2 regions of the Listeria grayi genome follow, and region 2 is predicted to be linked to the other one. Evidence: predicted binding sites of a transcription regulator. Region 2 holds the regulator's gene; the other holds the start of a gene.
What was found. Region 2 encodes NrdR, which represses ribonucleotide reductase genes. Its sites were predicted from a motif close to AACACNATATATNGTGTT; they were not measured.

Region 1 (16,770 bases), 1.2 Mb from region 2:
TGACCTTGTGCGACAGAAATCGTCGTCATTTTATCAGGATTGAACACCATCATATTGTGTACATCAAGCATAAAGTTCGTACTCCCACTGTTGACATCATAGCCAGCAAATGTAAAATTGCCAGTCCAGCCTGCGTGTTCATTGACAAAGTTAAAACTGTCTTGGATCATCATGGCTTGTTTTTGTTTGGGAAGCAGTTCCGGACGATTACGTTCTTGTGCCTGATTTACATATTCTAATGTTTTGTATTCAGGATTGACTTGAATGATACTGGAACCATTTGTGTAATTATTACCTTCATTTTTGATGGAATCCGAATCTTGGAAAAGCGCGGATATGAATAGGTTGATCTTGATCGAGCTGATGATAAATTTCCGAGAATCGATGTTTAACGGCGAACTGCTTAAATATAGTCGCCTGTTTTGATCGATAACCACATCATTTTCGATGAATGTATCCTTTGCTTTATTCACGATCGATGCTACTTCGTTCATATCCTTCTCCTGCAGACTGCTCTGGTAGATCGTGTGGTTTTGGTCATTTGCAAAATAAACCGTATGCAGACCTGTATCGCTGGCATTTTTATCAAAAATGATGCGGTTGAAAGAATCTGATTGCAGATTTTTACCAGAAACATGGAAAACCTGCGAAAAGATGGTGAACGGTATGGTAGTTGGATAGACTAATTCAAATGTATCATTTTGATGGATGATGCTCTCGTATGTTTCTGTTTTTTTCTTTTCGGAAACGAGCACTTCCGAGAACCCAAAAGTAGTTCCCCGGGAAGAAAGCGATTTGATCGCTGTCTCATCATTACTACTGAACTGTTTACCGTCTTTATTCCAAATCACTTTATATGGTTTGAAAGTTTGGGCAGCTGTCTGCTCTTTGCTGATCGTTGTTTTTTCGACATTTTTCACGTTGATAGCCTCATAATTCGGCTGTCCTTTCCAAATCGAATAGCTAAGAACGATACTGATAATTACAAGTATGGTCAACAATAAGCCTCTAAATCCATATCTTTTAGTCATCCCAATCATCCTCCGGTAAATCACTGTATGGTAGCGTAAAGTGAATCGTCGTGCCTCTGCCGTTGTTTCGTTCCGCCCAAATGTGGCCACCGTGAGACTCGATCACTTCTTTTGCGATTGCAAGGCCCAGACCTGTTCCGCCCATTTCTCGTGAGCGCGCTTTATCTACTCGGAAAAAGCGGTCAAAAACTTTGTCCAGATCTTCATCTGGAATGCCGAGACCTTCATCGGAAACGCTGATTTGGATCTTATCGCTCCATTTTTTCAAATAGAAGGAGATCCGTCCGCCATCAGGTGAGTATTTATTTGCATTTGAAATGATATTGTCCATTACCTGCATGATCTTATCTTCGTCGATCTCAATGATGATCGGCAATTTCGGAATATGCCGAATAAACATGATCGTATCTTTTTTCATCATTTCAAAGCGGTCGATAATATGATTGAAGAAATCCGTAAAGTTAACAAAACTTTTTTCAAGGCTTTCACGACCTGCATCCATACGGGACAGTTTCAAAAGATCATTAACTAGCCGGATCATCCGCTCTGTTTCGTTTTGCGTTACTTCTAAGAACTGCGGTGCGATCTCTTTATCTTCCCATGCCCCATCGCGAAGTGCTTCTAAATAGCTGTTCATGCTGGTAAGCGGCGTACGTAGTTCATGCGATACATTGGATACGAAATCGCGGCGTTCTTGATTGACTTTTTCTTGGTCGGTGATATCGTGCAGTACGGCGATAACACCATTTACAAATCCAGTTTCCCGTTGGATGATCGAGAAATTCGCTTTTAGAATAAATGGTTTATTGTAGATCGTACGGTCTAGCGTCAATGCTTCATCAATATCCATCAAGTCCTCAAACTCATAATCTTCCCCGATATCAAGCACGTCGATGATCGATTTCCCATTTGCTTCTTCATGCGGGATACGTAGCATTTTTTCAGCCGGTGAATTGATAAGGATTACTTTTCCTCGTCGGTCGGTTGCGATAACGCCATCTGTCATATAAGAAAGAACCGAGGAGAGCTTGCGTCTTTCCCCTTCTGTCATCGCTTGTGCTTCTTGGAGCCGCTTCGTCAGCATATTAAAAGACTCTGCCAGTTCTCCGATTTCATCATAGCCGTAGATTTTCACCTTACGAGAATAGTTCCCTCTAGCCATAGCATACGCTTGCCGTTTCATTTCTTTTATCGGTTTTGTGATCGTACGGGAAAGAATGATACCCATGATCGCGGTTATAAATAGGGAGATCGCGATCCCGGTAACAAAGATATTCGTAATATCATCTACTTGTTGGTAAACAGTTTGAATATCTGCAACTAGGTAAATAGCCCCAATCACTTGTCCTTTATTTTTAATAGGAGAAACGTTGACCCAGACACGTTTTTTGTTAGCTTGGTCAATAAAGATCTTGTCTTCCGAACCGTTTCCGAGCGACAACGCACGTTTAACCAAGGTATCGTTAGACTTTTGACCTACGATACCTTGGTTATCTTTGTTCGATGTGCCGAGGATCTTTCCTCTGCTGTCGAGAACACGTACTTCATTGATCGAATCATTCGCTTGCACAAAGTCTGTCAGGGATTGTTCGATGAGTGCTTGTTCTTTCGACGTATTTTCACTATCATTTAAAATCTCTTCACGCGTATTATAATTAAGAAACGTCATGCTGCTGCGGATCGATTCTTTAAAGTTGTTCTCTAGTCGGCTTTCCAGCTCCCGTACAAAATAAACGCCAATGACCTGCATCGCAAGAATGATCAGCAGAATATAAATGATGACAAGTCTGAATTGTACAGATTGGAAAAATTTCTTTTTTAGCATACGGTCATCCTACTCCTGTTCAGGATTGCGTAAATAGTAGCCTACTCCACGTCTTGTTACTAGCCATGCCGGATGACTTGGATTATCTTCTATTTTTTCCCGCAGGCGTCGTACAGTTACGTCCACCGTGCGCACATCTCCAAAATAATCATAGCCCCAAACAGTTTGGAGCAAGTGCTCACGCGTCATTACTTGGCCAATATGTTTTGCCAGATAATGTAGCAGTTCAAATTCCCGATGTGTCAGTTCGATCGTGTCACCGCGTTTAGATACGACATATGCATCCGGGTGGATCGTCAGCGAACCGACTTCCAGCTCTGAATTTTCTTGATCTTCTGCTGCCTGCGAGCTCACTTGACTGTGGCGACGCAGATTAGCTTTCACACGAGCGATCAATTCACGATTGCTGAAAGGTTTCGTTACATAATCATCCGCTCCCAATTCCAATCCTAGCACTTTATCGATTTCCGAGTCTTTGGCAGTCACCATAATGATCGGCATATCGTATTTTTTCCGCACCTCACGGCAAACTTCCACACCGTCTCGCCCTGGTAACATAATATCTAATAAAATTAGATCTGGTTGTACTTCTTCTACTAATTGTAGTGCTTCATCGCCATCATAAGCACAATAAACATCAAAACCCTCTTTGTTAAGGTTAAATTTCACAATATCTGCAATTGGTTTTTCATCATCAACGACTAAAATCTTCTTTTCTGCCATTTAGTTGTATCCTCCTAATTCGTGGATTTGACTGACGTAGTGTCAGGACAGGCTTCGTTAATCTCTCGTTACAGTCTCTGCTGCCATTCATTGGAGCGTATAAGCTCACTCCATCTATTATAACATAAACATGAATTTATCTGAATTATACTTTATCTACAAAAAAAAGACCAGTGCTAAATTAGCAAGCTGATCTCTTCCTTAACGGTTCCGACGGGATTTGAACCCGCGATCTCCTGCGTGACAGGCAGGCATGTTAACCCCTACACCACGGAACCTAAGCACCTTAAAAATGGCACTTCCTCATTAAACCATGTTTTGGACATTTGCGCAATACCTTTTTTACATATTTTGGGAAAAATTTTACAATACGGGATTTCGGAAAGCCGTAGATGCTCCGATCCGGCGTGCTGCTTCTTCCAAGCGGTCTTCATTCATAAGCAGACCGACGCGAACATAACCTTCTCCTTCTTTACCAAATCCATTCCCTGGCGCAACAGCCACACTCACTTCTTCTAATAGAAAATCAGCAAAGCTTGCGCTCGTAAATCCAGTAGGTATTTTCAACCAAGCAAAGAATGAACCTGCTGGCGCGTCTACTTCCCAACCGATTTCCCGGCAAGCAGCGATAAAATGATCTCGTCTGCTTTCATACATTTTTCGCATTGCTTCCACGTCACTTTGATCACCAGTCAGCGCTATTGCTGCAGCATCTTGGATAGCAGGAAACAAGCTGACATATAGATGGTCCTGAATCAGATTGATCGCACGGACGATTTCTTTATTCCCGACTGCAAAGGCGACTCGCCAGCCAGCCATATTATAAGTCTTAGATAATGTATACAATTCCACGCCTACTTCTTTTGCTCCTGCAGTTTGCAAAAAGCTAACTGGTTTTTTGCCATCAAAACCAATCGAAGCATAGGCAAAGTCATGAACTACTGTGATCGCGTGTTTCTTCGCAAGTGCTACGGTCTCCTCAAAAAAAGCAGGCGTTGCAACCGCACCAGTAGGATTATTTGGATAGTTCAAATACATCATTTCTGTCTTTTTAAGCGTTTCTGGAGAAAGTTTACTATAATCTGGCAGAAAATCATTTTCCGCGCGCAACGGCATCGTTTCATAATTCACTCCGCCAAGCACTACGCCTGATAGATAATCTGGATACCCCGGATCTGGCAGCAACATCCAGTCGCCTTCATCTAATACACACATCGGCAGTTCTACCAATCCTGTTTTCGAACCAAATAAGATTGCTACTTCTGTCTGCGGATCGATCTCTACTTGATACTCACGCTGATAAAATTCGGCTACCGCTTGTTTTAGTTCTAATTTCCCATCGAAGGGCGAATACTTATGATTAAGCGGCTTGTCTGCTGCAATTTTCAATGCTTCCACGATATATTCCGGTGTCGGTTGATCCGGATTTCCCTGCCCTAAATTGATGACATCATGGCCCTCCGCAATTTTTTGATTCACTTTCGCGACCAATGTAGAGAAAAATTGTTCCGGCAATGCTTGTAGTTTTTGTGAGATCTTCATCTTCTGCACCTGCTTTCTGACTTATTTCATTGCTTTCCATATTAGTCTTTCCCGTTCCGTTTGTCTAGGGGATTTTTCTGAAAAGTTAAAAAGAGATTGACAATTCCCGCACAAATAGCGTATATTTTAAATTAACAAGTTTTAAAAAACTAAATTCTCTTATCTAGAGCGGCAGAGGGACTGGCCCTATGAAGCCCGGCAACCTAACTTTTTTTAGTGAAGGTGCTAATTCCAGCAACATTTCTAAATGTTGACAGATAAGAGAAGTCGGAATTTTACGAATCCCAACTTCTCTATCTGTGATAGAGAAGTTTTTTTATTACTTCAAAAGTATTTTACACAGGGAGGAAGAAAAAAATGAAAAAATCTTTTAAGGCAATTTTACTTGTAATCGCAGGTGCTGCGTTGTTGGCACTAGCAGCATGTGGTGGTAATAAAGATGACGCACTCAGCACCAAAAAAATCAGTATCGGGGTAACTGGCGGTCCGCATCAGCAAATCGCCGAAGAAGTAAAAAAATTAGCGAAAAAAGATGGCTTGGACATCACGATCAAAACATTCGACGATTACAATACGCCGAATACAGCTTTGAATGATGGTGATATCGATACAAACAACTACCAAACGATCCCTTTCTTGGATCAGCAAAAGAAAGACAAAGGCTATAAACTCAGCATCGCTTTCAAAACCGTTGCTTTCCCAATGGGTATCTATTCCAAACAGATCAAGGATATCAAGGATCTGAAAAAAGGCGACAAAATCGCGGTTCCTAACGATCCTGCGAATGAATACCGTGCTTTGAAACTATTTGAAAAAGCTGGTGTCATCAAACTGAAAAAAGGTGTTTCCCAAAAAGCAACGAAAAATGATGTCGCTGAAAATCCGCTTAAACTCGATATCGTGGAACTGGAAGCATCACAGCTCCCTTCGCAATTAAGTGAAGTACGCGCTGCAGCAATCAACACGAACTTCGCAATGGGTGCCAACTTGACGATCAATGACGATGCGATCTATCACGAACCGATCAAAAACAATCCATATCCAAATGTCTTTGTCGTTCGGACAGCTAATAAAGACGATGAAGTCGTGAAAACACTTAAGAAATATTACCAATCTAAAGAATTAAAAGCATTTATCGAAAAAGAATTCAAAGGTTCTGTTGTACCTGCATTCTAGGAGTTGAAAACATGATTGAATTAGAAAATCTGTCAAAAACATTTACTGTTAATCGCAAAAAAGTAGAAGCTGTTAAAAATGTATCTTTAAACGTGAAAAAAGGGGAAATATTCGGCGTCGTGGGTTATTCCGGCGCTGGAAAAAGTACCTTAGTACGTTGTATCAATTACTTAGAAAAACCTGACGAAGGCAGCGTAAAAATCGACGGTGAAGATCTTTCTACACTTTATGCTTCTGAACTGCGCCACGCGCGCCGCAAAATCGGCATGATTTTCCAAGGATATAATCTACTCAAAACCGCTACCGTTTACGATAATATTGCGAAGCCACTTAAACTGAGTGGCTTTTCCAAATCCGTTATCAAAGAACGTGTGGAAAAATATCTTCAGATCGTCGGATTAAAGGATAAAGAGCACCATTTTCCCGCTCAGCTTTCCGGCGGTCAAAAGCAACGTGTCGCTATCGCTCGGGCGCTGGCCTTTGAACCAGAGATCTTACTGAGCGATGAAGCAACCAGCGCATTAGACCCGGAAACGACCGAGTCGATCCTAAATCTGCTGCTCAAGATCAATGAGGAATTGGGCATCACGATCTTTCTGATCACGCATGAACTCGAAGTGATCGAACGTATTTGCGATCGTGTGGCTGTGATGGAAAATGGAGAGATCGTGGAACAGGGAACCGTACTGGATATTTATACGAAAGCCGTTCACCCCACTACCAAGCGATTTATCGGTACAGAAGGCGGTTATGAGATCCCTGCTGATTTGCTGGAGAAATACGGGAAAACGGGGAAATTGGTTTCACTCTATTTCTTAGGTGACGAAGCTGACGAACCGGCACTTGCCTTAGTTTCCCGTAATTACGATGTCCTGCCTAGCATTTTAGCTGGCGGCATCACGCATTTCAAAAACGGCACGATCGGAAAACTGCTTGTTCATTTAAAGGGAAATGAAACAGCCTATCAAGATGCGATCGATTACTTGGTCAGTCAGCAAGTCGTTGTAGAGGAGGTTGAATTGCCATGAATGCTTTCATTGAAAACTGGGGACCTGTGATTTGGCAAGGTATCCTCGAAACATTGACAATGACGATCATCACACTCGTTATCGCAGTCATTATCGGTATTCCGCTCGGCGTGCTGCTTATTTTGACACGAAAAGGCGGACAAACAGAAAATTACTTCATTTATACGATTTTGAATTGGGTCATCAACATCTTGCGATCACTGCCTTTCATTATCTTGCTTTTCTTGATTTTACCAGTAACACGAGCAATCGTTGGTACTTCGATCGGTATCCAAGGGGTGATCTTGCCATTAGTCTTTTACACCGCTCCTTACATCGCACGTTTAATGGAATCTACGCTTTTAGAAGTAGACCGCGGTGTGATCGAAGCTTATCAGGCAATGGGGATCTCCACACCGAAGATCATTTTTTCTGTTATAATTCGCGAAGCCCGTTCCGGGATCGCACTCAGCCTTACCATCGCAACGATCGGCCTGATCGGTGCTACTGCAATGGCTGGTCTAGTCGGTGCCGGCGGTCTTGGAGCAATCGCTTATCAATATGGCTTCCAACGTTATGAGCCGACTGTGATGTATACCACCATCGTTATTTTGATAATTATGGTACAATTACTTCAATCATTGGGGAATTTATTGGCTCGTAAACTTAAAAAAGACTAAGATTTGGGAATCAAACTGGGGGAGAAAATAATGAAAATCGCATTATGTCAAACAGATGTCGCCTTTCGTGATCCGGATAAAAATTATCAAGCCATCGAGCAGGCAGTGATCGAAGCAGCAAACAGCGGCGCCGACATCGTGGTGCTTCCTGAAATGTGGAATACCGGCTATTGCCTTTCTGAGTTAGCAGACTTTGCCGACCCTAACGGTGACCGGACAAAAGGCTTCCTTATTCGCTTGGCATTGCAGCAAAAAGTTACTGTTATCGGTGGTTCCGTAGCAATTTCTGAAGAGGATTATTTCTCTAATATCATGTATGCTGTTGCTAAAGATGGCGACTTGCTCGCTTCTTATCGGAAAGTGCATCCATTTCAAGGTATGGATGAGCACATCTATATCAGACCTGGCAATAGCGCCAATCTTTTTCGGATCGGCGACCTCGCATGTGCTGGTTTTATCTGTTATGATATTCGTTTTCCAGAATGGCTGCGTAAACATGCTGCAAATGGTGCTGAAGTCCTTTTCGTTTCCGCACAGTGGCCCTCAGCGCGCATTACGCAATGGAAGCAACTGCTGATTGCCCGTGCGATCGAAAACCAAGCATTCGTCGTGGCCGTCAATCGTGTTGGTTCCGATCCTGCCAATCAATTCGGTGGTAATTCGCTGGTGATCCACCCTAGCGGTGAGATTATTGCCGAAGCCGACGATACACCGCAGAATCTTCTAGCAGAAATCAATTTGGCAGATGTAAAAAAAGTCAGAGAAGCCATGCCGGTTTTAGCAGATCGGCGACCAGAACTTTATTTTTAATAAAAAATCCTTCTATTGAAGACATCTATTTCAATCAAAAAAAGTGTTGGAAGCGAAATGCTCCCAACACTTTTTTAATTTAAATAACAGACCACTTCTCCGCTTGCCAGCGATTTTTGGACATCAATGATGCGCTGATTGCTGGAACCGCGAAAGGCAAGGTTTGGATCAAACTTGTCTTGCTCAAAACGGCCGTCTACGAGTACATCGATCAGTGATAACAGTTCTAATTTATCAGCTGATTCCTTCATCATTTCTTCCCAGGTATAGCCAGTCCATGACCAAATGTCTTTTTCATTGCCAAATCTAGCACGCATTTTTTTGACGATCGCAAGACAGGTCCCTGTGTTCAAAAACGGCTCCCCGCCAAGTAGTGTCAATCCCTGGACGCCTTCATGTGCCAAATCATTCAAGATTTTTGCTTCTAATTCATCGGTATATGGCACACCATATTTAAACGACTGTGCATAAGCGTTATAGCAGCCTTCGCAGTGAAACGGACAACCTGATACATACAGACTGCAGCGCACGCCCTCACCGTCTACAAAATTGAATCCTTTATAATCAGCGATATAGCCTCTGCTTAGATTATCGGATACCCATTCTTTTGGCTTTGGATTATTCATTGCGACCGATCTCCATGTGTTTCACCCGTTTGCTGATTTCCACATGTCGTCCATGTACCATTGGCCGTTTCATCGGATTGCCAAGATAACCGCAAGTCCGTTTGACGACATCTGCCTTTTCAGGATCATTGTTCCCACAAGAAGGACATTCAAAGCCTTCTTTGGTTGGCTTGAATTCTCCCTCAAAACCGCATTCATAGCACTTATCGATTGGCGTATTCGTACCTAAGTACGCAACGCGGTCGTAAGCATAGTCCCACACCGCTTCCAGCGCTTTCGTATTATGGACCAATTTTGGATATTCGCAGTAATGGATAAAGCCGCCAGAAGAATAAAATGGATATTCTTTCTCGAAATCGATTTTTTCAAATGGCGTGATTTTTTTGCGTACATCGTAGTGGAACGAATTTTGATAATATTCTTTATCCGTAATATCTGGAATGCTGCCATATTTTTCACGATCCAAGCGATTGAAACGATCAGTCAGACTTTCACTTGGAGTGGCATAAACACTGAACCAATAATCATATTTATCGCGCCAAGCATCGGCATATCCTTTCAGTTCCTTCACGATATCCAGTGTAAAATCCTTCGCTTCTTTATTAGTTTCCCATTTACCACCATAAAATGCTGTCGCTGCCTCATACAAGCCGATATATCCGATGGAAACGGTAGCACGTTTATTGGTAAACAGATCTTTGACAGATTCGCCGTCGTGCAGCCGTTTTCCGAATGCACCGTATTTGTAAAGAATCGGCGCATTTTCCGGCTGTGCTTGGCTGACGCGTTTCAAACGGAATAACAGTGCATCTTTCACGATCTGCATTTTTTCATGAAAAATTTTCCAAAAATTGTCTTGATCGCCTTCACTTTGGATCGCGATTCTCGGTAAATTCAATGTTACTACACCAAGATTATTACGACCAGCATTGATAAATTCACCGTTTTCATTCTGCCAAGCCGGTAAAAATGAACGGCAACCCATTGGTACTTTAAAGTCCCCTGTTATCTCGGTCAATTTATCATAGCTAAGGACATCAGGATACATTCTTTTCGCCGAGCACTGCAAAGCCAGTTGTTTAATATCATAATTGGGATCTTGCGCTTCTAAATTCACGCCGCGTTTCAATGAAAATACTAATTTCGGGAAAATCGCCGTATGTTTGTCTTTCCCTACACCGAGCAACCGGACTTTCAAGATAGCCTGCTGGATCTCGCGGGAGAAAAAGCTTGTCCCGAGACCAAATCCGAGCGTCACAAAAGGCGTTTGCCCGTTACTTGTATAAAGGGTATTGATCTCATATTCCAAACTCTGCATGGCATCATAAATATCTTTTTTCGTTTTTTCGTGGGCATATTCTTCTTGTTTATCGGCAACGACCCAATCGGCCGCTTCTTCTCTATGCTTTTTATAATTAAGTGCTGCATAGATCGCCAACACTTCATCGATTCTATCCACAGAACAGCCGCCGTATTGCGAACTAGCAACGTTTGCGATAATTTGAGCAATCTGAGCCGTAGCCGTTTGGATCGACTTCGGACTCTCCACATTGGCGTTCCCGATCGTAAATCCTTTAGAAAGCATTCCTTCAATATCGATCAGGCAGCAGTTCGTCATTGCATGGTACGGGCTGTAGTCCAAATCATGGAAATGGATATCTCCCTTTAAATGTGCATTCGCTACATGTTTCGGTAGCATGAATTTCAATGCGTAACTCTTTGCCACTGCCCCAGCTGTCAAATCTCGTTGCGTATTAAAAACGGTGGCATCTTTATTTGCATTTTCATTTACGACAGAAGCATCTTTATTCAAGAGCTTTTCCACACTTTTTGTCATATCGGTAATGTTGTCGCGTTCACTGTCGCGATCATGGCGATATTCAATGTAAGCTCTTGCTACGTCTGGGTATTCGGATTTCATCAGCACATTTTCTACGGTTTCCTGAATCTTCTCGATCGTCAAGACAGTATCGTTTGCCAATTCATTCACAATGTTTTTTAAAAAAACGTCTATTTGATTTTCAGCATCTGTTTCCTGCGCATTCATCGCCGCCAAAATAGCTTTTCTTATTTTCCCTGGGTCGAAATCGACTTGTCTTCCATCACGCTTTTCCACTACTTGCTGCGTTTCTTTTTCTGTATACATCAAAAAGCCTCCAATCACAATATGTAGTACCTACAATTAAATACTAACACGAAATCCTGTATTTTTCTACCAGTAAAATGATTTCTTTTTTATCAGATAGTTTACAATAATAGCTACATTTTTCTTCTTCCAAAAAGAAAATAACTCTCTTTTAGAAGATATGCCCAAAAAAAGCCCCCATTTTTGTGCAACGTGACATTTCCTAATAAACCGCTTTCATTTATACTGAGAACTATCATAAGAAGAAAGAGGCGAGTCGTTTGGCACAATTATCCTTAGAACATATTTATAAAATTTATGACAATAAAGTAACTGCTGTATCAGATTTTAATTTAGAGATCGATGATAAAGAATTTATCGTTTTTGTTGGTCCATCTGGTTGTGGTAAATCTACTACACTTCGGATGATCGCCGGATTGGAAGAGATTTCTAAAGGAACGCTTAGTATCGATGGAAAGGTAATGAATAACGTTGCGCCTAAAGATCGTGATATCGCGATGGTTTTCCAAAACTATGCGCTATATCCGCATATGACAGTTTTTGATAATATGGCTTTCGGATTGAAATTAAGAAAGACGCCAAAATCAGAAATCAAAGAGCGTGTCGATCATGCAGCAGACATTCTTGGCTTGACGGATTATTTAAAACGGAAGCCAAGCGCGCTTTCCGGTGGTCAGCGCCAACGTGTCGCATTAGGTCGTGCGATTGTCCGTGATGCAAATGTTTTCTTGATGGATGAACCGTTGTCCAACTTGGATGCCAAATTACGTGTTCAAATGCGTGCAGAGATCACGAAATTACATCAGCAATTAGATACAACAATGATCTACGTTACCCATGACCAAACAGAAGCGATGACAATGGCTACGCGGATCGTCATCATGAAAGACGGCGTCATCCAACAAGTCGGGGCGCCAAAAAACGTGTACGATCACCCGATCAATATGTTTGTTGCCGGCTTTATCGGTAGTCCAGCAATGAATTTCTTCCACGGCCGTCTGGAAGGCAAAAACTTTATTACTGATAATTTCACGATTGTTGTCCCGGAAGGCAAGCTTAAAGCCCTTACTAGCAAAGGCTACGATGGCAAAGAAATCATCTTCGGTATTCGTCCAGAAGATATCCACGACGAACCGATCATGATCGAAGCAAATCCTGGCTATACATTCCAAGCTCAAACGATCGTTGCAGAATTGACTGGTGCGGAATTCCTGCTGCATAGCAAAGTCGGCAATGAAGAATTCGTCGCTCGCGTTGATTCCCGCTCGAATCATCAACCATTTGAAGAAATCACATTAGCATTTGAAATGACAAAATCTCACTTCTTTGACCCAACAACAGAAGAAAATATTACGGAGTAAATAACGAAAAACGCTCGCCAAAAGATAGCTTGATGCTATCCTTGCCGAGCGTTTTTCTGTTTAGCTATGGCGTAAATCTGTAAATGTAAATTGATCAAATGGTTTTAATCCATCTAATAGCGGTAGATATTCTGGCGCGATTTTCCCGATCTTATTGATTCGCGGATCATTTGGACGCGATTTCAAAGCGATCTGGACTTCTCCCTTGTATTGACCGTATTCTTGATTTAAGAGTAAGATATCGCCTCTTTCGATTGGTTGGTTCTCATTATTAACTGGCAATTCATGCTTGTAATATTTCAAGCGTGTCATAGAAGAGCGGATCATATAACTGGAATAATCGCCTCGATAAGTATGCAGCTCCTCAAAAATGATTTTTTCTTCTAATTCTGTCAGATCATTTGCAGGAAGAATACCAATTGGCGTCACAGCTGCATGGAAAGCGCTGGCTGCTTGCTTTAATTCTGTATCACTGGCGTAGGCATTCCCAATAATAATATCGTCTACCGCCTCCAAACTCTTCATATGCGCGACTTGGATGGCTAACGGCAGTCGACGATGTGTTTCCAACGTGCATAGTCCTTCCTGCAGTGGCCACGGGCCGATCTCTGCCTGTTGTGACGTTACAAAAGCCGCTGTCCGAAGCTGATAGGCTTGGAATTTTTTACTACATGCGAGAAAGTAAGCTTCCTCTAAGCCCGTATATGCTTGCGGAAAAAAATTGTGCGAACCGATCAAATGAGATCTGCGAGGGTGATGATCCATGATCAGATCCAAATAATGATTGTCATTGCTCATATTGATCTCTATCAAAAAACCATATTCATTTTTCGTCAGCAAAGCTTCTTCTTTCCCAGTAAATCCCATATCAAGACGAATCCCCGCTATTTTCCAATCCTCAAAGTATCCCAAGTCTTGTGGTTTGATTCCCAAAACTTCAAAAGTACGGGGATTGACGTCTAAAATAGTTTCAAATCCTAATCCATGCGCTTTGATAGTCGTTTTCTTGATCCGCTCGATATGCGTTGGATCAGGTTCACCAAAAAGCAGTAGATTAATGAATAAGCGTGTAAAGCCATATTCTTTGGCGCGTTCTAAATAAGCAACGTCTGCTTCATATGCTGTCTTCTCCGGATATAAACTAACTCCTAATTTACCCAATTCCATTCCTCCTTGTTTTCTTGAATATAGTGGTAAACGGCTCCTAATATTCCAGCACTGTTGCGAAATTTACAAGGAAGGATCTCCGGAGCGCCGACTGCGGAAACATCTGTATAACGCGTAAACAAGTCATCTACTGCTTGCTTCACGTTCGCCATTATCTCTTCATTGGCACTCACGCCACCACCGATCAAAATCCGCTCGGGATCATACATCACAGTGATATTCAAGATCGTCACTGCTACATTTTGATAAAATTCATTGAAACTCTCTTGAGCGATCCTCCCACCCGACTTTGCTTCTTTCAAGATTGTCGGGATATCGGTCTGCCAATCAGCTAGGTTAAAGACGCCCTTTTTAAAATTATAGATTCGGCAGAGACCTGCGACTGCTCCGGCAAAAAAGCTGACGGATTCATAACCGACTGGGCGAGTATTTCCCCGCCCCAATAGTGAAATACCGACTTCCCCAGCTGCACCGGTTCGTCCAGTCAAAAGCTGGTCATTCAATACAACAGCGCCGCCAACTCCTGTTCCTAATGTCAGACAAAAGTAATTTTTTATATTCTTCCCGTGTCCCAGCCATTTCTCAGACAAAGCCGCGGCATTCGCATCATTGATCACTTGAACGCTTGCCCCTGTCATTTTTGTCAATTCTGCTTGGATATTACGCGATTTGAATCCTGGGATCGCTCCTGCTGTGAGCATTGTTCCATCCTTTGAAATAACGCCAGGAAGACTGATCGCCACTTTGTCGATTCCTTTTCGCTGATAACCAGCTATGATCGCCGTCAATTTTGCCAGCAGACCTTCTGGATCTTCCCGCTTCGTCGGCATGGATTCTTGCTCCAGAATATTTCCATCTGCATCTACTAAACCGAATTTGATAAAACTGCCGCCAATATCGATTCCTACATATTTCTGCATGTCGCATGTCCTTTCTTATTTAAGATCTTGTCCACCCGTCCGAATCACCTTGTTATACCAGTAAAAACTGTCTTTTTTGTAGCGTTTCAGTTCTTTTAAATCAAAATCGGAGCGGTCCACATAGACAAAGCCATATCGTTTTCGAAATCCTTCGTGCGTACTTATCAAATCAATAGCGCTCCACGGGCAATAGCCGAATAGCTCGACACCTTCCTCGATCGCTTGTTGCATTTGCTCGATGTGGCTGCGTAAATAATCGATTCGATAATCATCATGGATCTTGCCATCTGCTGTTAATTCATCACGCTGCCCCAACCCATTTTCCGTGATGATCAGTGGAAGACGATAGCGGCTATAGATCTGGTGAGCGGTGTTGCGCAGCCCGACCGGATCGATCGGCCAATTAGCAAATGTGGTAGTTTGCAGATGTTCATTCTTTTCGCCCTTAAAAAACCCAGGAATCGCAAAGCTGTCTTGCTGATCCTTAGCTGCACTCTCCTTCCCATCACTAGCCGAAACGGTAGAGGAGTTATAATAATTGAAGGCGATAAAATCAGCTGTATTTTCTTTCATGACTTGGCGATCTTCCGCTGTGATCTCCGGCACTGCATCTAATTTTTCTAAAATCCGCCATGCCATGTGATTGTATGTACCAAAGACTGCCGCATCTAAAAACAGCCAGTTTCTAAAAGCACTAAAATATTCGGCTGCCAGCATATCTTCTGGTCTTTCTGTTTTTGGATACACACAGGAAATATTCGGTGCCGGTCCTATTTTCCCCGGATAATTCCCTTCATGATAAAGCTTCATTGCCCTTGCTTGTGCCACTAACATATGATGGTTGCCTTGAAAAGTATCCTTCCAAGAAGTTTTATTTCCCTCCAGCACTCTACTGGCAAAAACAAGCATGTTTTGCTCATTGATCGTCTGCCAATAAGTCACGCGATCCCCGAAATTATCAAATAAAACCTGGCAGTACTCGGTAAACGCATCGATCGTTTCCCGATTTAGCCAGCCGCCCTTTTCATGCAGTGAAGCCGGTAAGTCAAAGTGAAAGACTGTCGGAATCGGTTCGATATCGTTTGCGATCAGCTCGTCAATCAGATCATTGTAAAATTGGATGCCTTTCGGGTTTACTTTCCCATGCGGCATTATACGTGTCCAAGCGATAGAGAAGCGGTATGCTTTTAACCCCAGCTCCTTAAACAGCGCGACATCTTCTTTATAGTGATGGTAATGATCACTGGCGATTTTAAAATCCGTCGTTCCTTCAAACGGTGGACGAATATCTTGAACAGAGGCTTCCTTGCCATCTTCCTCCCAAGCACCCTCCACTTGATAGGCACTGGTGGAAGCTCCCCATAAAAAGTTATCTTTGAATGTCATTGTATTCAGACCCCTCTCCTAATAATACTTTCATTATATAGATAAAAACGCTTTCAATATATCAAAAAAATTGGTATTATATTAAAAAATTATGTATGGGGCGATTTTTATGAAAGCATTCTTATTAAAACTGCAAGCTATTCAATCCTTATTGGACTTCCCTTTTGTAATTTTATCGGAAGATCAATGCGTCTATCAGAAAAACATTACAAGTATCTTAGAAATCGAACAGATCAATACACTCGTTAAAAACACTGACATTTCAAAAGATATCTTGGTTTTCCATACCAAGAAAGCAACCTATTTATCTTTTCTTTTTCAAAGCAATAAAATCTCCTATCATTTCGCTAGCCTGTTTCCCAAAGCATTT
Region 2 (16,770 bases):
CAAGCGAAAGCAATCGAAAAAACACTGAGTAAAGCGCTTCATACATTGACAGCTCTTTCAAAGGAGCAATTGGTGGAACAGCGTTATAATAAATTCAAAAAAATCGGCGTCTATGAAGTCGAATAAATAACAATGAGGAAAGAAACGCCTAGAGTCGCAGTTCTTCCCTCGTTTTTTTGTAATTAGTGAAATATTTTTCAAAGTCACGAGAAGGTAGACCAATTCCCGAACGCCCTAATGAAAAACGTTTTCATTGTCTATTCCAATCATCCAGAATAAGAATGAAAGTAGAAAACATTTGAAAAAACGCCGGAATCCTGCTTTCCATTTACATTGTTTTCATGTAAAATGAAATACGAAGAATGACAAATAATATCATTTTCTAAGGTGGTAGAAAAAATGAAACGAATTGCAATTTTAACAAGCGGAGGCGACGCTCCAGGAATGAATGCTGCTGCACGTGCAGTAGTACGTAAAGGGATCAACGAAGGGCTGGAAGTTTACGGAATAAATTACGGCTTTTTAGGTCTTGTCAACGGAGATATCCATAAACTGGAACTTGGTTCAGTAGGAGATCTTTTGCATCGTGGAGGAACTTTCTTATATTCCGCACGCTATCCAGAATTTGCGACAGAAGAAGGTCAGCTTAAAGGAATCGAACAACTGAAAAAACACGGCATCGAAGGATTAGTCGTAATTGGTGGCGACGGTTCTTATCATGGCGCAGAGGCGCTTACGAATAGAGGATTCCCAACAATCGGCGTACCGGGAACGATTGATAATGATATTTGTGGAACAGACTTTACGATCGGTTTTGATACAGCACTTAATACAGCGCTCGACGCACTGGATAAAATCCGTGATACAGCGACAAGTCATGAACGTACTTTTATTATTGAAGTAATGGGACGCGACGCTGGCGATATCGCACTTTGGTCTGGATTAGCTGGCGGTGCAGAAGCGATCCTTATTCCTGAAGAAGAATTCAGCATGGATGATGTTGTCGGACGTTTGAACCAAGGACGTGCTCGTGGTAAAAAACACAGCATTATCGTTGTTGCAGAAGGCGTTATGAGCGGAAACGAATTTGCGGAACGCTTGGCTGAATATGGCGATTATCATGCACGTGTATCTGTTTTAGGTCATATGCAACGTGGGGGAAGCCCGACTGCATTCGACCGTGTACTTGCAAGCCGTTTAGGCGCTCGTGCAGTAGAATTACTATTAGAAAACCGCGGCGGTCTAGCTGTCGGTATCCGTAATAACCACATTACAGAAAATAACATTACAGAAATTTTAAAAGAAAAACACACATTGGATAAAGATTTGTTCAATCTAGCATCGATTTTATCCATCTAAGACAGAGAAGGCTGCCCATAATGGCGGCTTTTCTGCTGCGCGTATGGAATCGTAGTATTGCGATGTTTTTCACAAATAAGCAGACCTTACTAGGTTGTAGCTGGTAAATTAGTTTGTTTATGTATATAATGAAGAGGAATAGGTAGTTCTAGGAGGAGTATTAACATGAAAAAAACTAAGATCGTTTGTACTATTGGGCCAGCCAGTGAATCGATAGATACATTGGTAAAATTGATTGAGTCGGGAATGAACGTTGCTCGCCTTAACTTTTCCCATGGTGACTATGAAGAACACGGTGCTCGAATCGAAAATATTCGCAAAGCATCTGAACAAACAGGGAAACAAGTAGCTATTTTATTAGATACAAAAGGCCCTGAAATCCGCACGAATGATATGGCAGGCGGCAAGTTAGAATTCGCTACTGGAGATATCGTACGCGTAGCAATGGAAGAAGTAGAAGGAACAAAAGAAAAATTCTCCGTTACTTACCCACAATTATTCGATGATGTAGAAGTTGGATCTTCTATCTTACTTGATGATGGATTGATCGCGCTGGAAGTAACTGAAAAAGATGCTAAAAACCGCGAATTAGTAACGAAAGTATTGAATCCAGGCGTATTGAAAAACAAAAAAGGCGTTAACGTGCCAAATGTTTCGATCAACTTGCCAGGTATCACTGAAAAAGATGCTAACGACATTCGTTTTGGTTTAGGTCAAGGAATCGACTTTATCGCTGCTTCTTTTGTACGACGTGCATCAGATGTACTGGAAATCACGAAAATTTTAGAAGAAAATGATGCGACTCACGTTCAAATCATCCCTAAAATCGAAAACCAAGAAGGTGTCGACAACATCGACGAAATCTTGCAAGTATCGCAAGGCTTGATGGTTGCTCGTGGCGACCTTGGAGTTGAGATCCCAGCGGAAGAAGTTCCAATCGTTCAAAAACAATTGATCAAAAAATGTAATAAATTAGGTAAACCTGTTATTACTGCTACACAAATGCTAGATTCGATGCAGCGCAACCCGCGTCCAACTCGTGCGGAAGCAAGTGACGTTGCCAATGCTATTTTCGACGGAACAGATGCGATCATGCTTTCTGGTGAAACAGCAGCTGGGGATTATCCAGTAGAAGCAGTTAAAATGATGGCGCAAATCGCGATCCGTACAGAAGAAGTGATTTCGACACAAGACAAAGTAGCGCTTAAAATGCATGAAAATACAGATATGACGGAAGCAATCGGCCAAGCAGTTGGTCATACGGCGCGTAACCTAGATGTTCATACGATCGTTGCTGCGACACAAAGCGGTCACACAGCGCGCATGATCTCTAAATACCGTCCGAAATCGCATATCGTTGCCGTAACATTCAACGAACATGTATATCGCAGCTTGGCGTTGTCATGGGGTGTTTACCCTCGTTTAGCAGAGCCAGTTTCCAACACGGATGAAATGTTTGAATTAGCTGTGAAAGAATCTGTTGATTCCGGAATCGCGAAACAAGGCGACTTGATCATCATTACGGCTGGTGTACCAGTTACAGAAAGTGGTACAACTAACTTGATGAAGATCCAATTGATTGGTGAAAAAGTAGTCAAAGGCCAAGGGATCGGCGACAAATCCGTAAGCGGAAAAGCAATCGTTGCCAAATCCAATAAAGAAGCTTTAGCGAAGGCAGAAGAAGGCGGCATCCTTGTTGTAAAAACAACGGATAAAGAAATTCTTCCAGCAATCGAAAAAAGCGTAGCGATCATCGTAGAAGAAGGTGGACTGACAAGCCATGCAGCTGTTGTAGGAATCAACTTAGGTATTCCTGTTGTTGTTGGTGCAAAAGATGCCACTTCTCTAATCAATGATGGGGAAGTAATCACGGTTGACTCACGTCAAGGCAGTGTCTACAATGGTAAAACATCAACTCACTAAAATAATGATCATCGACCGGTAAAGCCTTGTGCTTTGCCGGTTTTTTTATTTCCATGTCTAAATTACCGAAATTGAGGTATAATAACTGAAATAAGAACTGCAATTTGAGTTAGTTTCAATTGTTTTTTCTTATGTTATATAGAAAATAACATAAGGTTTACTTTATGACATTTAGTGATTTTATGTTATAATTACTTCTATCTTGCGAGTTTGCAAGTTTGAAAGGTGTAATGGAATGTTTTCAGAAAGCATGTTATTTTTATTACTTTTTTTACTCCTTGGTTTAATAGCGAAGAACAATTCATTGATTATTGCTGTCGTGGTCGTTTTGTTATTAAAAATTTTCCATGTTGATGGCAAGATCTTAGAAACGATCCAAGCAAAAGGTATTAATTGGGGAGTAACGATCATCACGATTGCGATCTTGATTCCAATTGCCACGAATCAAATCGGCTTGAAAGATCTGATTGAATCTTTTAAGTCCGCAGCTGGTTGGATTGGCTTAACAGCGGGGATCCTTGTGTCGATTCTTTCTAAAAAGGGTGTCGGCTATATGTCCGTTGATCCGCAAATCACTGTCTCGCTTGTTTTCGGGACGATACTAGCTGTTGTACTTTTCCGCGGAATCGCTGCTGGACCAGTTATTGCTGCGGGAATAGCGTACATAGCCATGCAAGTGGTTGGTTTTATCGGTAGATGAGGTTTGTGAAATACACGAATAGTGCAAAGTCTTCTAAAGAGGGCTTTGCATCTTTAAAAGGAGGAATAAATCATGCCACTTTCTAAAGGATTAGAAAATGTCTACGTTGCTGAAACATCGATCAGTTCCATTGTAGATGATACGCTGACTTATGTTGGCTATAGTATCGACAATTTGATGGAGAATGATGCGTCATTTGAAGAAGTGATCTATCTTCTTTGGCACCTGCGCTTGCCGAATGCGAAAGAACTGAAAAAATTCCAAGAAGAAATTGAAGCAAATATCGAAGTTTCCGAAACGATTATTACTAGCCTACGAATGCAGAACCACCAAAATTTGCATCCGATGAGTGTTTTGCGCACAACGGTATCGATGCTTGGGGTATTTGATACGGAGTCGGAACTGGAAGACGGGGAAGCGGTATACCGTAAGGGACTGCGATTACAAGCGAAAATGCCTACGATCGTAGCTGCTTTTTCAAGGATCCGCCGCGGATTAGATCCAATCGCGCCCAAAAAAGGACTTTCGATGGCTGCAAACTTTTTGTATATGCTGACGGGAGAAGAGGCAGATGAACTTTCTGTAACTGCCATGAATAAGGCACTTGTTTTGCATGCTGATCATGAGTTCAACGCTTCCACCTTCACTGCCCGCGTTTGTGTAGGAACCCTTTCGGATGTCTATTCCGGAGTCACTGCTGCGATCGGCGCATTGAAAGGACCGCTTCATGGCGGAGCAAATGAACGTGTTTTCGATATGCTCGAAGACATCGCCGAATTAGAGAATGTCAGATCCTATATCGGGAATAAAATCGACAATAAACAAAAAATCATGGGATTTGGTCATCGCGTGTACCGAAATGGTGATCCAAGAGCAAAATATCTACAAGAAATGTCTCAAAAAGTAACAGCTGAATCTGGTGAAGAAAAATGGTATTTGATCTCGAAAGAAGTAGAACAAGTCGTATGGGAATTAAAACATTTGCATCCGAACGTCGACTTTTATTCGGCTTCGCTCTATCACGCGCTCGGAATCGATCATGATCTGTTTACACTTGTCTTTTCTGTAAGCCGTGTATCCGGTTGGCTAGCACATATTTATGAACAATATCGCGATAACCGTCTGATCCGTCCACGTGCGATTTACGTAGGACCGGAAAACAGGGAATATCAACCAGTTGAAAAACGCTTGTAATAAAGGAGGAAAAGCAAGATATGACTATTGGTGAAAAAATTCAAGTAGAACAAGGGACATTACATACCCCGAACAATCCGATCATTCCGTTTATTGAAGGGGATGGGACAGGAAGAGACATTTGGCGTGCGGCGAAGCGAGTATTAGATGCAGCAGTCAAAACGGCATATAAGGGTGAGAAAGAAATTGTCTGGAAGGAAGTATTAGCTGGGCAAAAAGCTTTTGACACGACTGGGGAATGGCTTCCAAAGGCAACATTAGATACCATTCGTGAGTATCTGATCGCAATCAAAGGCCCTCTAACAACACCGATCGGAGGCGGGATCCGTTCGTTGAATGTAGCGCTTCGTCAAGAACTCGATCTTTATGTATGTCTGCGCCCAGTTCGTTATTTCGAAGGAGTTCCTTCTCCAGTCAAACGTCCAGAAGATACGGACATGGTGATTTTTCGGGAAAACACGGAAGACATCTATGCGGGGATCGAATTTGCAAAAGGAACAGAAGAAGCTGAAAAGCTGATCGCTTTCTTGAAAAAAGAGTTTGGCGTGAACAAGATCCGTTTTCCAGAGACATCCGGGATCGGTATCAAGCCGATCTCACAAGAAGGAACGGAACGGTTAGTGCGTTCTGCGATCGACTATGCGATCAAAGAAGGCCGTAAATCGGTTACTTTGGTCCATAAAGGAAACATCATGAAGTTCACAGAAGGAGCCTTCAAAAACTGGGGCTACGAATTAGCAGAACGGGAATATGGTGACCAGGTCTTCACGTGGAATGAATATGACCGTATCAAAGAAGAAAAAGGGATCGAAGCAGCTGATAAAGCGCAAACACTTGCTTTAAATGCTGGTAAGATATTGATCAAAGATTCGATCGCTGACATCTTCTTGCAGCAGATTCTCACAAGACCAGCTGAATTTGATGTTGTGGCTACGATGAATCTAAACGGCGATTATATTTCTGACGCGCTTGCTGCCCAAGTCGGCGGAATCGGGATCGCTCCGGGAGCTAATATCAATTACGATACCGGTCATGCTATTTTTGAAGCAACGCATGGAACAGCACCTAAATATGCAGATCTTGATAAAGTGAATCCATCCTCTGTCATCCTCTCTGGAACATTGTTGCTAGAGCATATCGGTTGGAGCGAAGCAGCAGAATTGATCACGAGATCTATGGAGAAAACGATTGCTTCTAAAGTCGTGACTTACGATTTTGCCCGCTTGATGGAAAATGCTTCTGAAGTTAAATGTTCGGAATTTGCGGATGAATTGATTAAAAATCTATAATATAGAGATTTTAAGCGATCTATAACTAGTCTGTAATTTTGATTTTAGATAAAAACATTCAGTTAATGAGAAATAACTTCTTAGCGAATTTGCTGAGAAGTTATTTTTTGTGACAAGCAATGCGACCGCAAGTGTTTTTCCCCTATACCTATGTTAAAATAAAGATATTGAAGCAAGAAACAAGGAGGATATCCCTGATGAATAAATTGATTTTGATTGATGGTAACAGTATCGCGAATCGCGCATTCTATGCATTGCCACTCTTAAATAATGATAAAGGTGTCTATACAAATGCTGTTTACGGCTTTGCAATGATGCTGATGAACGTGATCGAAAAGGAAAAGCCGACACATGCACTAGTTGCATTTGATGCAGGGAAAACGACGTTTAGACATAAAACTTTTAAAGCATATAAAGGCGGCCGCCAAAAAACACCAAGCGAACTTTCCGAACAATTCCCCTTTATTCGCGAACTGCTAGATGCTTACAGTATTGCCCGTTATGAATTGCCCGACTATGAAGCAGATGATATTATCGGTACGCTTGCTCGCGAGGCAGAAAAGGAAGCGTTTGAAGTCATCGTGATCACAGGAGATCGTGACTTGACACAACTTGCTTCAGCGCACATCACGGTCTATATCACTAAGAAGGGTATCACCGATATGGAAAAAAATACGCCCGAATCTCTTCAAGAAAAATATCAATTAACACCAGCACAGATTATTGATATGAAGGGCCTAATGGGAGATTCCTCCGATAACATTCCCGGAATTCCAGGAGTTGGCGAAAAAACAGCGCTCAAGTTGTTACATCAATACGGTGGGACGGTCGAAAGTGTATTGGAACATGCTTCTGAGATTTCCGGCAAAAAATTGCAGGAAAAAGTGATGGAAAATAAAGAACTAGCGCTACTAAGTAAAGAATTAGCAACAATCAATACCGAAGCACCTGTCGAAGTAAAAATCGCGGATACAGCTTATTCCGGCTATGATACCGAAAAAGTTATTCCGTTGCTTAAAGAAATGAACTTTACATCCTTGCTGAAAAATATCAGTGCAGAGGATCCGGAAGAAGAGAAAATAGAGCTACAAGGGATCGACGTAACGATCAAAACCGATGTTTCACCTGAGGATTTCGGGAAACACACCTCTTTTTATATCGAATTACAAGGAGAAAATTATCACACCGCTGACATTATCGGCGTGGCAATTTCTTCCGATAAAGGAAATTTTTATTACAGCGCGGCAACGATCCAAAACAGCACTGCGTTTGCAGATTGGATCAGCGACCCCAATCAGACAAAAGCCGTATACGATGCCAAAAAAACAATGGTCACATTAAATCGTTTAGGACTGCCATGCGAAGGGATCTTGTTCGACTTTATGCTCGCTTCATATGTGCTCGATCCTTCTCAGACGATCGACGATTTCGCTAGTGTAGCCAGTCGTTATGATTATACGCAAGTAGAGGCAGATGAACTTGTTTTCGGTAAAGGAGCAAAATACAATGTTCCAGACGAAACGAAAGTTGCAGATCATTTGGCCCGCAAAGCAGTAGCTATTGCCAAGCTTGAACAAACAGTCAATGAATCGCTGGAAAAAAATGAGCAGTTGGAACTTGTGGATAACTTGGAATTACCTCTGACATTTGTCCTTGCGAAAATGGAAATGGAAGGCGTTCGTGTTGATACGGAGCGCTTAGAAGAGATGAAATCAGAAATGGCAGCGCGTCTGCAAACAATCGAATCTAGCATTCATGAACTTGCTGGAACGACTTTCAATATCAATTCACCAAAACAACTAGGTGTGATTTTATTTGAGACGCTTGGCCTGCCGCCAGTCAAAAAAACAAAGACTGGTTACTCGACGGCTGCAGATGTTTTAGAAAGCCTCTCTGGTAAGCACCCGATCATTGATGAGATCCTGTTATATAGACAATTAGGTAAGATCCAATCCACCTATGTGGAAGGACTGCTAAAAGTGACTGATAAAAAGACAAGCAAAGTCCACACTCGTTTCAACCAAACACTGACACAAACAGGACGTCTGAGTTCTGTTGATCCGAACCTGCAAAACATCCCGATCCGCTTAGAAGAAGGCCGGAAGATCAGACAAGTCTTCGTTCCAAGCCATCCAGGCTGGAAAATGTTTTCTGCCGATTATTCGCAAGTAGAATTACGGGTGCTAGCCCACATTTCCCAAGATGAAAACTTAGTCTATGCCTTTAGAAACGATTATGATATCCATACGAAAACAGCTATGGATGTTTTCCATGTTTCGGAAGAGGAAGTGGACAGCTTGATGAGAAGGCAAGCGAAGGCAGTCAATTTCGGCATCGTTTATGGTATCAGCGATTATGGTCTATCGCAGAACCTTGGAATCACCCGAAAAGCGGCAAAAGATTTTATTGATCGTTATTTCGCTAGCTATCCAGATGTAAAAGTCTATATGGAAGAGATCGTCCGTTCTGCCAAAGAAAAAGGGTACGTGGAGACGATCTTGCATAGACGTCGCTATATTCCAGAAATCACCAGTCGTAATTTTAATGTCCGCAGCTTTGCTGAGCGAACAGCGATGAACACGCCAATCCAAGGAAGTGCAGCTGATATCATCAAACAAGCGATGCTACTCATGGATGAACGCTTAGAGTCCGAACAAATGGAAGCAAAATTACTGCTCCAAGTACACGATGAATTGATTTTTGAAGCACCGGAAGCAGAAATCGCAAAATTAGCCGAGATCGTTCCAGATGTTATGGAAAATGCCGTAGCACTTTCGGTACCGCTGAAAGTAGACAGTGCCCATGGCGACTCTTGGTACGATGCAAAATAAGTAGAAAAAGGGGTAACAGCAATGCCAGAACTACCAGAAGTAGAAAATGTCAGAACAACACTCGAACGCCAAGTTATCGGAAAAACGATCGATCAAGTGATTGTTCATGTTCCGAAAATGATTCACGGACTTCCGGCAGATGAGTTTGTCCATATGTTGGTTGGCCAAGAAATCGAAGCGGTAAGACGTCGCGGAAAGTTTCTGCTTTTCGACCTGACGGACTGCACGATTCTTTCACATTTGCGGATGGAAGGGAAGTTTCGCGTTTATCCCGAAACCGAACCAACTACGAAGCATACGCATATCATTTTTCATTTTACCGATCAAACTGAATTACGGTTCTTGGACGTCCGTAAATTCGGAACCATGCAAGTTGCCGCCAAGCATCAGGAAGAAACGACAAATTCTCTCCAAAAGCTCGGACCTGAACCACTTTCCGCTCATTTTGAGCTAGCTGCTTTTGTAAGTAAACTAAAAAAAACGACCCGCGCAGTCAAAACGGCTTTATTAGATCAAAAATTAGTCGCAGGAGTTGGCAATATCTACGCCGATGAGATCTGCTTTGAAGCAGAGGTGCTACCGATGCGGGCAGGAAATGAATTAAGCGATGCTGAAGTCGCTGCATTATATGAAGCCACCAAAAAAATCATTGGTATTGCAGTCGAAGCAGGCGGTTCCTCCATTCGAACTTATGAAAATTCACAAGGAAAGAAAGGGAATTACCAAGACTTTCTCAAAGTTTACGGTCGGACGGGGGAAAAATGTCTGCGTTGCGGCGGTACAGTGGAAAAAATAAAATTAAATGGACGCGGCACTCACTTTTGCCGGGGTTGTCAGAAGTAGGTGGAAGAATGAGTAAAACGATTGGATTAACGGGCAGTATCGCTACAGGAAAATCTGCCGTCAGCAAAATGCTTGCTGATAAACAGATTCCTGTCGTAGACGCAGATGTCGCTGCGAGAGAAGTTGTAAAAAAAGGTAGTGAAGGGCTAGCGATGATCGAAGCAACTTTTGGAGCTTCCTTTTTGAATGGAAATGGCGATTTAGACCGGGCAAAGCTAGGAGAACTGATTTTCCAAGATGAGACGCAGCGTGAAAAGTTGAACCAAATCACGCATCCACTAGTGCGAAAGTATATGTTGGAAAAACAACAGGAGTGGATAGCGGAAGGAGCACCATTGATCATTTTCGATATTCCGTTACTATATGAAAGCAAGCTGACCCATTTGGTCGATAAGGTCATCGTCGTCAAAGTGGATCCAGAAGTTCAGCTACAACGTTTGATGTCGCGCAATCATCTTTCCGAAAAAGATGCCAAGCTCAGGATCGCAAGTCAAATCTCGATTTCTGAAAAAGCGAAACTTGCCGATTATGTCATTGATAATAATGGTACGCTGGAAGAAACAGAAGCACAGCTGGATCGGATCTTGGCAGAATTGCGTTAAGAACAAATAGTCAGTCCGCCCGCATCATGGTATAATAAACACAAAAATGCTTTAAGGGAAGTGATAGCATGAGATGTCCCAATTGTAAATATAATGGAACACGTGTCGTAGATTCAAGACCAGCAGATGCTGGAAATTCCATTCGCAGACGAAGAGAATGCGAACAATGCGGGTTTCGATTTACGACATTTGAAAAAGTGGAAGAAAGTCCACTGATCGTAGTGAAAAAAGATGGTGCACGCGAAGAATTCGCGCGCGAAAAAGTCAGACGAGGACTCATTCGTGCTTGTGAAAAACGTCCCGTCAGTGCAGAACAGTTAGAAGAGATCGTAAACGAAGTAGAACGCGAGCTGCGTAACATTGGTGACAGCGAGATCTCTTCTGAATTGATCGGTGAAAAAGTCATGGATAAATTGGCGAATCTCGATGAAGTAGCATATGTGCGCTTTGCTTCTGTGTATCGGCAATTTAAAGACATCAATGTATTCGTCGAAGAATTAAAAGAACTGATGGAAAAAAATAAAGAAAGGTGAGCGCTTTGGCCGGATTTTGGATGGAATTACAAGCGATAGACAGCTATCAAGTAAAACTAAATGGTACATTTAATACGATCGATGCCAAAACACTCACGATGCTTTACCAACCCTTGATGGGAACAAGCAGCCTAGCGCTATACCAAACGTTAGCCGCAGAAGTAGAAGAGAACCGTCTTTGGACAGCAGAAAGCCGCTCTCACATGCAGCTCCTAAGCATGCTTCATGTAGGACTCGAAGAATTATTTGAAGCACGCTTGAAACTAGAAGGACTAGGGCTACTCAAAGTCTTTATGAAAGATGCGGACGACACCCGTGAATACGTGTACGAAATCTTGCCGCCACTTTCGCCAGCCCAATTTTTCGGGGATGGCTTATTGAATATTTATTTATTCAGCCAAGTAGGCGAAAAGCAGTTTAAACGATTACGCACATTTTTCTCAGATGAACCATTACCAGCAAACGATTATAAAGAAGTGACACGATCCTTCCAAGATGTTTTTGAAACTTTCAAAGGTACTGCGATTCCACCCGATGTTAACCATGTTGCTTCCGAAGTTTTTCAGAAAAGCAAACCGACAGTGATCCAATTAGATAAAAAAACATTCGATTTTGAAGCCTTTTATCAAATGCTTTCTCCGCAATTGATCACACGAGAACAAATCACGCCTGCTGTCGAACAAGCACTGGTGAAAATGCATACGATCTATGGCGCTTCAGCAGAAGAATTAGTGACTTACTTATATCGCGCGCTAGAACCGAGCGGCGATATCGATTTAGAATACTTACGAAAAATCGTTCGCAACGGCTATCATATCGAGACCGGCAGACTACCGGCCCTTAGCATGAAACAAAGCGCCCCACAAGAAAAAATATCAGAGCAGTCAGAACCGGCCAGCGATGAAGAAGCTTTGCAGATCTATTTGGAGAACATCACGCCGTTTCAGCTACTGGTAGACATTGCGGATGGAGCAAGACCCGCTGAGACCGATTTGAAAATCGTGGAAGAAGTAATGGAACAACAGCAGTTACCGACACCAGTCATGAATGTCTTGATCGAGTACGTTCTTTTGCGCCTTGATGGCAAGATCGCCCGTAACTACATGATGACGATCGCGGCACACTGGAAACGTAAAAAAGTCCAAACCGCAAAAGATGCGATGGAACTTGCTTGGGCTGAACACGAGAAATACAAGCGCCTACAGGAAGAAACCAAAGACAAGCCAACGAACTACTCACGCCGCGGCAATGGAAAGAAAGAAGTCCTGCCGGAATGGTTTGATAAAGAAACTGCAGAACCGACTGACAGCAAAATGACGAATAAAGAAAAGCAAACCTTGGAAGAACAGGTTCGCGAAATCAAAGAAAAACTAAAAAAGAGGTAGGTGAAAGAAATGGATAAAATCAATCAGACGCTAGGCAATCTCTTCGACGGACGTGATTTCGATGATCGTTATCAAAAACTGAAACAAGAAGTTTTGGCTTATCCGCGGGTAAAAACGTTTCTTGAAGAAAATAAAGACGTGCTCTCCGAACAAATGGTCAATCAAAATTTATCAAAGCTATATGAATTTATGACCGAAAATCAAAAATACGAAGAGAAACAAGAAACCATGATGCCGGGCTATGCGCCAAGATTATCCTTGAATGGCGAATATATCACTGTCAGTTATTATCCTACGAAGGAAAAAGTCGAAGCAGATAAAAGACGTGCGATCGAAAGACGGATGCGCTCTCTCTACATGCCGAAACAAGTGCTGGAAGCAGATCTCGAAGATTTTTTCACGGACGAAGAATCGCGCCAAGTCGCCTTGGTTGAAGCTTATCAATTTTTGAACAGCTACCCAAGTGCAAACGGTGAGCGTCTAAAAGGTCTCTATATCCATGGTAATTTCGGGACAGGAAAATCCTACTTGCTAGGAGCGATGGCGAAAGAGCTTGCCGTAAAAGGCATCTCATCAACGCTTGTCTATCTGCCTGAATTCATGCGTGAGATCAAACAGTCGATCTCAGATAATACCGTTGGCGAAAAGATCCAGTTTGCGAAAGAAACCGATATTTTGATGCTGGATGACATCGGTGCCGAAGCCATGACAGCATGGACCAGAGATGAAGTTCTCGGTGCGATCCTGCAGTTCCGTATGCAGGAAGAACTACCGACATTCTTTTCGTCCAATTACACCATGAACGAGCTGGAAAGCCATTTGATGTTTACCGGGAACGGAAATGAAGAACGATTGAAAGCAAGGCGAATCATGGAACGTATCCGTTATTTATCCAAAGAAGTCGGTTTGGAAGGCAAAAACAGACGCTATTAAAAAAAGACTTGAAAATTAGCCGATTGTAGCATATAATGCTTATCATATACTAACAAGTAACGATGAGGACAACCATTCTAATTGGTGATTACAGAGAAGGAGGGGTAGCTGCGAACCTCCGAATCGAAAATTAGAAATCGGACCACCTCTAAACTGCTGTCAGGAACGCTTTTGCAACTATTGACAGCCGGCTTGCCTCGTTATTGGCAACAAGAGTGAAGCTTTTTTAGCTTCAGAATCTTGGGTGGAACCACGAGCGTAAACTCGTCCCTTGAGCGTAGTAGGGGCGGGTTTTTTATTTTGCCTTCCTTTACTTACAAAATCTAAAACAAACAAAGGAGTCGATAAAAATGAAAATCACTTTCCCAGATGGTGCAGTAAAAGAATTTGATAAAGGAGTTTCTACTGCAGACATCGCCGCATCCATCAGCCCAGGACTGAAAAAGAAAGCCTTAGCTGGAAAAATCAATGGTGAATTGGTGGATCTGGCAACACCAATCGAAGAGGACGGAAAAATCGAGATCGTCACTCCTGATCATGAAGACGCCCTTGGCATTTTACGTCACAGCACAGCACACTTGCTTGCTCAAGCACTTAAACGCCTTTATCCCGACATCAAATTTGGAGTTGGACCGGCAATCGAAACAGGCTTTTACTACGATGTCGATACAGAAGAACCAATCAGTGAAGAATCTTTCCCAGTGATCGAAAAAGAAATGCAGAAAATCGTCCGCGAAAATCTGCCGATCGTTCGGGAAGTTGTCAGCCGCGAAGAAGCGATCAAACGCTTTGAAGCAATTGGCGATCATTATAAATTGGAATTGATCGAAGCGATACCAGCGGATGAAACGGTAACTATTTATTCACAGGGTGAATTTTTCGACCTTTGCCGCGGGATCCATGTCCCTTCCACAGGCAAACTACAAGTCTTCCAATTGCTTAATGTAGCCGGTGCATACTGGCGCGGCGATAGCAATAACAAGATGCTGCAGCGTATTTACGGAACAGCTTTCTTCGATAAAAAAGACCTAAAAGCTTTCTTGAAAATGCAAGAAGAAGCAAAAGAACGCGATCACCGTAAGTTAGGTAAAGAACTAGGATTGTTCGCGATCTCCCAAGAAGTAGGGCAAGGCTTGCCACTTTGGTTGCCGAAAGGTGCTACGATCCGCCGCGTGATCGAACGCTATATCGTAGATCGCGAAGAGCGTCTCGGTTATAGTCACGTCTATACACCAATCATGGCCAAAGTAGATTTTTACAAACAAAGCGGTCACTGGGATCACTATCATGAAGATATGTTCCCGCCAATGAAGATGGATAACGAAGAATTGGTTCTACGCCCAATGAACTGTCCGCATCACATGATGGTCTATAAAAATGACATCCACAGCTATCGTGAGTTACCGATCCGAATCGCCGAACTAGGCCTGATGCACCGTTATGAGATGAGTGGTGCCTTATCAGGATTGCAACGTGTTCGCGGGATGACATTAAATGATGCGCATGTTTTCGTAAGACCAGATCAAATCAAAGATGAATTCAAACGCGTGCTTGAACTTATCCTTGCCGTATACAAAGACTTCGACATTACAGATTATAAATTCCGCTTGAGCTACCGCGACCCTGAAAATACAGAAAAATATTTTGATGATGATGCGATGTGGGAAAAAGCACAAACAATGCTCAAAGATGCGATGGATGAAATGGAAATGGATTATTTTGAAGCAGAAGGCGAAGCAGCATTTTACGGACCGAAATTAGACGTCCAAGTAAAAACAGCGATTGGGAAGGAAGAAACACTATCGACTGTTCAACTTGATTTCCTTTTACCAGAACGTTTTGATCTGACTTATATCGGTGAAGACGGCGAAAAACACCGCCCAGTTGTTATCCACCGCGGTGTTGTTTCTACAATGGAACGCTTTGTCGCTTATTTGATTGAAGAATACAAAGGTGCCTTCCCAACTTGGCTGGCTCCGATCCAAATGCAGATCATTCCAGTCAATCGCGATGCTCATTTCGATTACGCTAAAGAAGTAGAAGACAAATTAGTCCGAGCTGGTTTACGCGTGGAAATCGATGACCGCAATGAAAAACTTGGTTATAAGATCCGCGAAGCGCAAACACAAAAGATTCCATACGCATTAGTCGTCGGCGATCAAGAGTCGGAAAACGGCACAGTCAATATTCGTAGATATGGTTCTAAAGATTCCGAAACACTTTCTGTAGATGACTTTATCAAACAAGTCGTTGCAGAAGTAAATAAATTTTAAGAAATGAGTCACTCTCCAAATAGGGGAGTGATTTTTTTTGCAATATCCGTTATACTTAGCAAAGAAGCTATTTGAAGTAGGGGGAAATTATGAACGTAAACAACGTTGAACTTGTAATCAGTGCCGTTTGGCAGGAGCAATATCCAGAAGGCGGATTACCAGAGTTCGCACTTGCAGGAAGGTCAAATGTTGGTAAATCTTCTTTTATCAATACGATGATCGGCCGTAAAAGTATGGCACGTATTTCATCGAAACCAGGGAAAACGCAGACCCTTAATTTTTACAACATTGAAGATACACTCTTTTTTGTCGATGTACCAGGTTACGGGTTTGCTAAAGTATCTAAAAAAGAACGTGAAAAATGGGGAGAAATGATCGAAACCTATATCACTTCCCGTGAACCGCTTCGGGCAGTGGTTCAAATCATCGATCTTAGACATAAACCGACAAAAGACGATGTTATGATGTATGAATTCTTAAAGTATTACGACATTCCAGTCATTATTATTGCCACAAAAGCGGATAAGATCCCACGTAGCAAATGGTATAAAAATGCCAAAGTCGTCAAAGAAACACTCGATTTTGATGCCAACGATAAATTAGTATTGTTTTCTTCTGAAACGAAAATGGGGAAAGAGGAAGCTTGGCAGCATATCGAATCATTTCTTAATCGCTAAAACTGCCCCTCCGTCCCTGAAATCTAATCAGCTGGGAAGGGGTTTTTTAGTTTGTCCGAATCAAAAGCAGATTCACAAACGGCGTATTTGGTTTCACAAATGAAAAGTGATAAAATAAACAATGAATTTAAATCTAGGGGGATTATCCATGTTCATACTCTCTATGGGGCTCAATTTTAAGACCGCTCCAGTAGACATTAGAGAAAAACTTTCCTTTATAGAATCAGA

Region 1: the regulator NrdR is predicted to act here: its motif matches at 11,580-11,597, upstream of nrdD (anaerobic ribonucleoside-triphosphate reductase).

What each region holds. Positions count from the first base shown of each region.
Region 1 covers NZ_LR134483.1:324,871-341,640, reverse strand. Annotated here, with positions in the region: gene EL241_RS01665 (YycH family regulatory protein) at 1-1,031, opposite strand, end outside; gene walK (cell wall metabolism sensor histidine kinase WalK) at 1,024-2,856, opposite strand; gene yycF (response regulator YycF) at 2,866-3,579, opposite strand; tRNA gene EL241_RS01650 (tRNA-Asp) at 3,785-3,857, opposite strand; gene EL241_RS01645 (pyridoxal phosphate-dependent aminotransferase) at 3,943-5,121, opposite strand; SAM riboswitch class I at 5,278-5,385, shown strand; gene EL241_RS01640 (MetQ/NlpA family ABC transporter substrate-binding protein) at 5,479-6,297, shown strand; gene EL241_RS01635 (methionine ABC transporter ATP-binding protein) at 6,309-7,325, shown strand; gene EL241_RS01630 (methionine ABC transporter permease) at 7,322-7,984, shown strand; gene EL241_RS01625 (carbon-nitrogen family hydrolase) at 8,012-8,794, shown strand; gene nrdG (anaerobic ribonucleoside-triphosphate reductase activating protein) at 8,869-9,420, opposite strand; gene nrdD (anaerobic ribonucleoside-triphosphate reductase) at 9,413-11,566, opposite strand; gene EL241_RS01610 (ABC transporter ATP-binding protein) at 11,827-12,927, shown strand; gene EL241_RS01605 (DUF871 domain-containing protein) at 12,988-14,088, opposite strand; gene EL241_RS01600 (ROK family protein) at 14,076-15,014, opposite strand; gene EL241_RS01595 (glycoside hydrolase family 1 protein) at 15,030-16,400, opposite strand; gene EL241_RS01590 (helix-turn-helix transcriptional regulator) at 16,510-16,770, shown strand, end outside.
Region 2 covers NZ_LR134483.1:1,546,805-1,563,574, reverse strand. Annotated here, with positions in the region: gene accA (acetyl-CoA carboxylase carboxyl transferase subunit alpha) at 1-126, shown strand, start outside; gene pfkA (6-phosphofructokinase) at 400-1,359, shown strand; gene pyk (pyruvate kinase) at 1,525-3,282, shown strand; gene EL241_RS07575 (DUF441 domain-containing protein) at 3,518-3,982, shown strand; gene citZ (citrate synthase) at 4,055-5,176, shown strand; gene icd (NADP-dependent isocitrate dehydrogenase) at 5,203-6,465, shown strand; gene polA (DNA polymerase I) at 6,663-9,296, shown strand; gene mutM (DNA-formamidopyrimidine glycosylase) at 9,318-10,139, shown strand; gene coaE (dephospho-CoA kinase) at 10,148-10,741, shown strand; gene nrdR (transcriptional regulator NrdR) at 10,810-11,274, shown strand; gene EL241_RS07540 (replication initiation and membrane attachment family protein) at 11,280-12,659, shown strand; gene dnaI (primosomal protein DnaI) at 12,669-13,592, shown strand; T-box leader at 13,643-13,867, shown strand; gene thrS (threonine--tRNA ligase) at 13,943-15,865, shown strand; gene yihA (ribosome biogenesis GTP-binding protein YihA/YsxC) at 15,955-16,542, shown strand; gene hemA (glutamyl-tRNA reductase) at 16,691-16,770, shown strand, end outside.